2 regions of the Mesorhizobium sp. Primo-A genome follow, and region 2 is predicted to be linked to the other one. Evidence: riboswitches for the same ligand, from Rfam matches in the RefSeq annotation. Region 2 holds a riboswitch; the other holds the start of a gene.
What was found. A riboswitch is a leader RNA that binds a small molecule or an ion and turns the genes downstream of it on or off. The one in region 2 is predicted to bind S-adenosylmethionine.
Positions count from the first base shown of each region.

Region 1: it holds a riboswitch for S-adenosylmethionine, as region 2 does, so the genes downstream of both, EOC83_RS04765 (O-succinylhomoserine sulfhydrylase) here and EOC83_RS19800 (homoserine O-acetyltransferase) in region 2, are expected to answer to the same signal.

Region 1 is NZ_RZTG01000002.1:420,898-424,305, reverse strand. It holds gene EOC83_RS04775 (ABC transporter substrate-binding protein) at 1-556, opposite strand, end outside; gene EOC83_RS04770 (2'-deoxycytidine 5'-triphosphate deaminase) at 657-1,751, opposite strand; SAM riboswitch at 1,826-1,903, shown strand; gene EOC83_RS04765 (O-succinylhomoserine sulfhydrylase) at 1,961-3,148, shown strand; gene EOC83_RS04760 (ceramide glucosyltransferase) at 3,156-3,408, opposite strand, start outside.
Region 2 is NZ_RZTG01000010.1:178,206-181,613, reverse strand. It holds gene EOC83_RS19810 (prephenate/arogenate dehydrogenase family protein) at 1-778, opposite strand, end outside; gene hisC (histidinol-phosphate transaminase) at 784-1,893, opposite strand; SAM riboswitch at 2,031-2,108, shown strand; gene EOC83_RS19800 (homoserine O-acetyltransferase) at 2,223-3,392, shown strand.

The sequences.
Region 1 (3,408 bases), on a different contig from region 2:
AGATCACGGCGTCAAGACGACCGTTGGTCAGGTCGGTGATCGCCTCTTCCTGGGTGGGATAGAGTTTGGCCTCCGCGCCCGCCTTGCCATATTCATTCTGGGCATAGTCGGCCTGCGTGGTCGAAGCCTGGGCACCGACCGTCTTGCCGGCAAGGGCCGCCGGTTCGGTCGAGGTGAGATCGGTGTCCTTCGGCGCCACCAGAGCCAGCGGTGTCGTATAATATTTGTTGGTGAAGGCGACCTGCTTCTTGCGCTCCTCGGTGATGCTCATCGAGGCGATGATGGCGTCGAACTTCTTGGCCTGCAAAGCGGGAATGATGCCGTCCCAGTCCTGGGTAACGATCTCGCATTCGACCTTCATCTGCGCGCACAGCGCATTGGCGATGTCGATGTCGAAGCCTTCGACCTTGCCGTCGGCGGTAATGGTGTTGAACGGCGGATAGGCGCCCTCGGTGCCGATCTTGATTTTCTCCGCCGCCTGCACCGACAGAGAGCCGGCCAGTGTTGCCAGCATGGCAGCGCCCGCCGCCGATATGACCCATTTCGAAAATCGCATTTTCTTGGTTCCCCTTGAACGCCGCCAGCTTGACGGGCGGCAAGGCAGCCAAGCATGGCGAGCCGGTACAGGCAAGTATTTTGCCTTGGGGCAATGAGGGTCAGCGCGCGGCGCGGAAATGCTTGGACAGCTTCAGGCCCTGCGCCTGGTAGTTGGAGCCGAGATCGGTGCCGTAGAGCGCCTGCGGCCGCTTCAGCATATGCTCGTAGACCAGCCGGCCGACGATCTGGCCGTGGTCGAGGATGAACGGCACTTCATGGCTGCGCACTTCCAGCACCGCCCGGCTGCCGGTGCCGCCGGATGCGGAATGGCCGAAGCCCGGATCGAAGAAGCCGGCATAATGGACGCGGAATTCGCCGACCAGCGGATCGAAGGGCGTCATCTCGGCGGCGTAGAGCGGCGGCACATGCACCGCCTCCTGGCTGACGAGGATGTAGAATTCATCGGGGTCGAGCACCAGTTCGCCGGCGCCGCTCTTGTGGATCGGTTCCCAGAAGTCGACGACTTCCTGGGCCGCGCGCTTGTCGACATCGACGAGGCCGGTGTGATGCTTGCCGCGATAGCCGACCAAGCCGCTTTGATCGCCGTTGAGGTCGATCGACAGCGCGATGCCGCCGCCGGAAATGTTCGGCGGCTCGGTGGCGACAAGCATCTGCGTGCGATGCAGGTCGTGCAACTCGGCTTCGGAGAGCAGCGCATTGCCGGTGCGGAAACGGATCTGCGACAGGCGCGACCCGGTGCGGACGACGATCGGGAAGGTGCGCGGGCTGACTTCCAGAAAGAGCGGGCCATGATAGCCGGCCGCGATCTTGTCGAACTCGTGGCCGCGATCGGTCATGACGCGGGTGAAGATGTCGAGCCGTCCGGTCGAACTCTTCGGATTGGCCGAGGCTGAAATGTCCGCCGGCAGCGCCAGGCTTTCAAGCAGGGGCACGATGTAGACGCAGCCGGTCTCCAGCACCGCGCCCTCGGCCAGATTGATCTCGTGCAGCTGCAGCCGGTCGAGCTTTTCCGAGACCTTGTGATTGGGGCCGGGCAGGAAGGAGGCGCGCACCCGCCAGGCCTTGTCGCCGAGCCTGAGATCGAGGCTGGCCGGCTGGATCTGGTCGGTGTCGAGCGCACGCGCCGACTTCAGCGCGCCGGACTGGAGCAGCGCCGATATGTCCTGGTCGGGAAGAATGCCTGTCTGCCGCAAGGCTCCACTCCTGCTTGGTACAAACCTCTTAATGAAGCCGGCAATTGACGCAAGCGCGGTGCGGGTCTAAAGGGTCGTTATCCCGTGGTGATTTGGCCGGTCGGCTTGCAGCCACGTTAAACAAGTCGCTAAAGGACCGTCGGGCCGCAAGGCCGTATGGACCGGTTGCGACTTTCGCGGCCGGTTTTTTTGTGTCTGGAAGAAAAGCGATGAGCACCAAGAAGCGCAACTGGAAGCCTCAGACGGCACTCGTGCACAGCGGAACGCTGCGTTCCGGTTTCGGCGAAACGTCAGAAGCGATCTATCTCACCCAAGGCTATGTCTACGAAACGGCGCAAGCCGCCGAAGCCCGTTTCAAGGGCGAAGAGCCGGGTTTCATCTATTCGCGCTACGCCAATCCGACCGTCGACATGTTCGAGAAGCGCATGTGCGCGCTGGAAGGTGCGGAAGACGCGCGCGCCACCGCGTCGGGCATGGCCGCGGTGACGGCCGCCCTTCTGTGCAGCGCCAAGGCCGGCGACCATATCGTGGCGGCGCGTGCGCTGTTCGGCTCCTGCCGCTGGGTGGTCGAGACGCTGGCGCCGAGATACGGCATCGAGGCGACGCTGGTCGACGGCACCGACATCGCCAACTGGGAAAAGGCGATCAAGCCGAACACCAAGCTGTTCTTCCTGGAAAGCCCGACCAATCCGACGCTGGAAGTGGTCGATATCGCCGCTGTCGCTTCGCTTGCCAATTCGATCGGCGCCAGGCTGATCGTCGACAATGTCTTCGCCACGCCCCTGCAGCAGAAGCCCTTGCAGCTCGGCGCCCATATCGTCGTCTATTCGGCGACCAAGCACATAGACGGCCAGGGGCGCTGTCTCGGCGGCGTCATCCTGTCGGACAAGAAGTGGATCGACGAGAACCTGCACGACTATTTCCGCCATACCGGCCCAAGCCTTTCGCCTTTCAACGCCTGGACGCTGCTGAAGGGCCTGGAAACGCTGCCGCTGCGCGTACGCCAGCAGACGGAAAGTGCCGGCCGGATCGCGGATTTTCTGGCCGAACGGCCGGAAATCGCGCGCGTCATCTATCCCGGCCGCGCCGACCATCCGCAGGCCGACATCGTCAAGAAGCAGATGTCGGGCGGCTCGACGCTGATCTGCCTGGACGTCAAGGGCGGCAAGCAGGCGGCCTTCGCCTTGCAGAACGCGCTCGACATCGTCCTGATCTCCAACAATCTCGGTGACGCCAAGAGCCTGATCACCCACCCGGCGACGACGACGCACAAAAATCTCAGCGACGAGGCGCGCGCCGAGCTCGGCATCGGGCCGGGCACGCTCAGGCTGTCGGTTGGCCTGGAGGATGCCGACGATCTGCTCGAGGACATCGCGCAGGCGCTGAAGGCCAGGTAGGAGGCCTTCAGGCGCCGGACGGCGTCTCTTCCAGCTCGGCCGTCTTGGTGCCGATGGTCATCGCATTGCCGCGCCAGTCGACGGCGCCGCCGAGCCAACCGCGCCCCCACATCGCCGGCAGGATCAGGTCGCGCGCCATGATCGCGGCGACCATGCGTGGCGACAGGTACCAGCCCTTGGACCAGGCCAGGGCGCACTCCGGAAGATAGAAGGCCGCCAGCACGGCAAGGGCGGTTGCCCAGAGGCTGAAGCCGGCGCTT
Region 2 (3,408 bases):
CCAGATCCTCCGAGAACCGCGCCAGCATTTCGAGGATGGCGTCCTTGTTGTGCAGACAGACATCCCGCCACATGGTCGGATCGGAGGCGGCAAGGCGGGTGAAGTCGCGGAAGCCGGAAGCCGAATATTTGATCACTTCGGATTTGGTCACCGACTGCAGATCATCGGCGGTGCCGACGATGTTGTAGGCGATGATGTGCGGCAGATGCGAGACGATGGCCAGCGTCATATCGTGATGCTGGGGATCCATCGTGTCGATGTTGGCGCCGCAGCGCCGCCAGAACTCCGACAGCCTCTCCAACGCGTCCGGGTCGGTGTCGGGCAGCGGCGTGAAGATGCACCAGCGATTGTCGAACAGGTCGGCGAAACCGGCGTCGGGGCCGGATTTTTCTGTGCCCGCCAGCGGGTGGCCGGGAATGAAATGGACACCTTCAGGCACATAAGGCTGCATTTGCGCAATGACAGACGCCTTGGTCGAGCCGACATCGGTGAGGATCGCGCCCGGCTTCAGCGCCGGCGCGATTTCCTCGGCAACCGTGCCGGACGAGCCGACCGGCACCGAAATGATGACCAGGTCGGCATCGCGGACAGCTTCTCTCGCATCGGTGCTATAGCTATCGCCCAGCCCAAGCTCCTCGGCCCGTGCCAGCGTCGCCGCACTGCGGGTCGAGATGGATACGTGGCGGGCGAGGCCCTCGCGGCGGATGACGCGGGCCAGCGACGAGCCGATCAGGCCGATGCCGACCAGCGCGATCTTTTCAAACATCGGTGATGTCATGGTTTCTAGCTTTTCAGGAATGTCGTGAGAGCGGCGACAACGCCGCGATTGGCCTGTTCGGTACCGACGGTCATGCGCAGCGCGTTGGGAAAGCCATAGCCCGAAACGCGCCGCAATATATAGCCGCGCGCCGTCAGATAGTCGTCCGCCGCCGCTGCCGAATGTTTCTGGTCCTCTGGAAAATGAATGAGGATGAAATTGCCGACGCTGGGCGTCACCCGCAATCCAAGCTTTGTGAATTCCTCACTCAGCCAGGCCAGCCAGGTCTCGTTGTGCGCCACGCTGCGCTCGACATGGGCGCGATCGCGAATGGCGGCGATGCCGGCCTCGATCGCCGTCGCATTGACGTTGAAGGGGCCGCGCACGCGGTTGATGGCGTCGACGATGTGCATCGGCCCGTACATCCAGCCGATCCGCGCCCCGCCAAGGCCGATCTTGGAGAAGGTCCGGGTCATCACCACGTTCTCTGCGCTGCCGACCAGTTCGATGCCGGCCTCATAGTCGTTGCGGCGGACATATTCGGCATAGGCCGCGTCGAGCACCAGAAGCACGTGCCTGGGCAGACCGGCATGCAGCCGCCGCACCTCCTGGAACGGCACATAAGTGCCGGTCGGGTTGTTGGGATTGGCGAGGAACACGATCTTGGTGCGCCGCGTGACGGCGGCCAGGATGGCGTCGATATCGGCGCGCTCGTCTGTTTCCTTGATCGTCACCGGAACGGCGCCCGCCGACTGGATGTAGATCTTGTAGACCATGAAGGCGTGTTCGGTGATGACGGCCTCGTCGCCGGGCGCCAGATAGGTCTGCGCCAGCAGGCCGAGGATCTCGTCGGAGCCGTTGGAGCAGATGATGTTCTGCGGGTTGAGGCCATGCACCTCGGCGATCGCTTCGCGCAGCCGCCTGGCGGTGCCGTCGGGATAGATGTCGAGCTTGCCGGCAATCTCGCGCGCGGCTTCGATCGCCTTCGGCGAGGGCCCGAGCGGGTTCTCGTTGGAGGACAGCTTGTGGACCTTGGCGACGCCGGCAGGCGCCGTGCTCTTGCCCGGCACATAGGCGTCTATGTCCATGATGCCCGCGCGCGGGGTTGGACGTGCCTGGTCCGGTGTCTGGCTCATGTCGCAAAATCCGTCGAGAACGCTTCCTGAGGGAAGCCGCAGCGGAAATACAAGCCGTGGCCTGCAATGTCGAGAGGCGACAGCCTCCCGCCCAAGGCAGGCCGTTGACGCCGGCGCGCCACAGCCCTAGAAGGGGAGCGAACTTCCGTGGTGATTTGGCCGGTCGGCTTGCAGCCACGTTAAACAACTTGCTAAAGGGCCGTTTGCATCCTGTAACCGGCTTTGCGACCGCAATGCCGGTTTTTTGTTGTCCGCGCCGGCCGGACACCCGTATCGGCATCGACTTTCGACGAGTGCGATGCGTGGGCTCAAAGTGTGAGATGGATGTCATGGCCGTTCTGCGTGCCCGCAAAACCAACAACGAGGTCGACCAACCGTCGAGCCCGGTTTTGCGTTTTGGATCCGACAAGCCGCTCAAGCTGGACGCCGGCACGCTGCTGTCACCGTTCCAGATCGCCTACCAGACCTATGGCACGCTGAACGATGCCCGCTCCAACGCCATCCTCGTCTGCCATGCGCTGACCGGAGACCAGCACGTCGCCAGCACCAATCCGGTGACCGGCAAGCCTGGCTGGTGGGAAGTGCTGATCGGCCCCGGCAAGATCATCGACACCAATCGTTTCTTCGTCATCTGCTCCAACGTCATCGGCGGTTGCCTTGGCTCCACCGGCCCGGCTTCGACCAATCCGGCCACCGGCAAGCCGTATGGGCTCGACCTGCCGATCATCACCATCCGCGACATGGTGCGGGCGCAGCAAATGCTGATCGACCATTTCGGCATCGAGAAACTGTTTTGCGTGCTCGGCGGCTCGATGGGCGGCATGCAGGTGCTGGAATGGGCGTCGAGCTATCCGGAGCGCGTCTTCTCGGCGCTGCCGATCGCCACCGGCGCGCGCCATTCCTCGCAGAACATCGCCTTTCATGAGGTTGGCCGGCAGGCTGTCATGGCCGATCCGGACTGGCATGGCGGCAAATATTTCGAGCACGGCAAACGCCCGGAAAAGGGCCTGGCGGTAGCGCGCATGGCCGCCCACATCACTTACCTGTCGGAAGCCGCCCTGCACCGCAAGTTCGGCCGCAATCTGCAGGATCGCGAAGCGCTGACCTTCGGCTTCGACGCCGACTTCCAGATCGAAAGCTATCTTCGGCACCAGGGCATGACCTTCGTCGATCGCTTCGACGCCAATTCCTACCTCTACATGACGCGGTCGATGGACTATTTCGACCTCGCCGCAGACCATGGCGGCCGGTTGGCCGATGCCTTCGCCGGCACGAAAACCCGCTTCTGCTTGGTGTCGTTCACCTCGGATTGGCTGTTCCCGACCGAGGAGAGCCGCTCGATCGTGCATGCGCTCAACGCCGCCGGCGCATCGGTATCCTTCGTCGAGATCGAGACCGACCGTGGCCACGACGCATTCCTGCTCGACGAGCCGGAACTGTTTGCCGCGATAAACGGCTTCATCGGCTCGGCGGCCCGAGCGAGAGGGCTGAGCGCATGACCCGGAAAAATTGCAG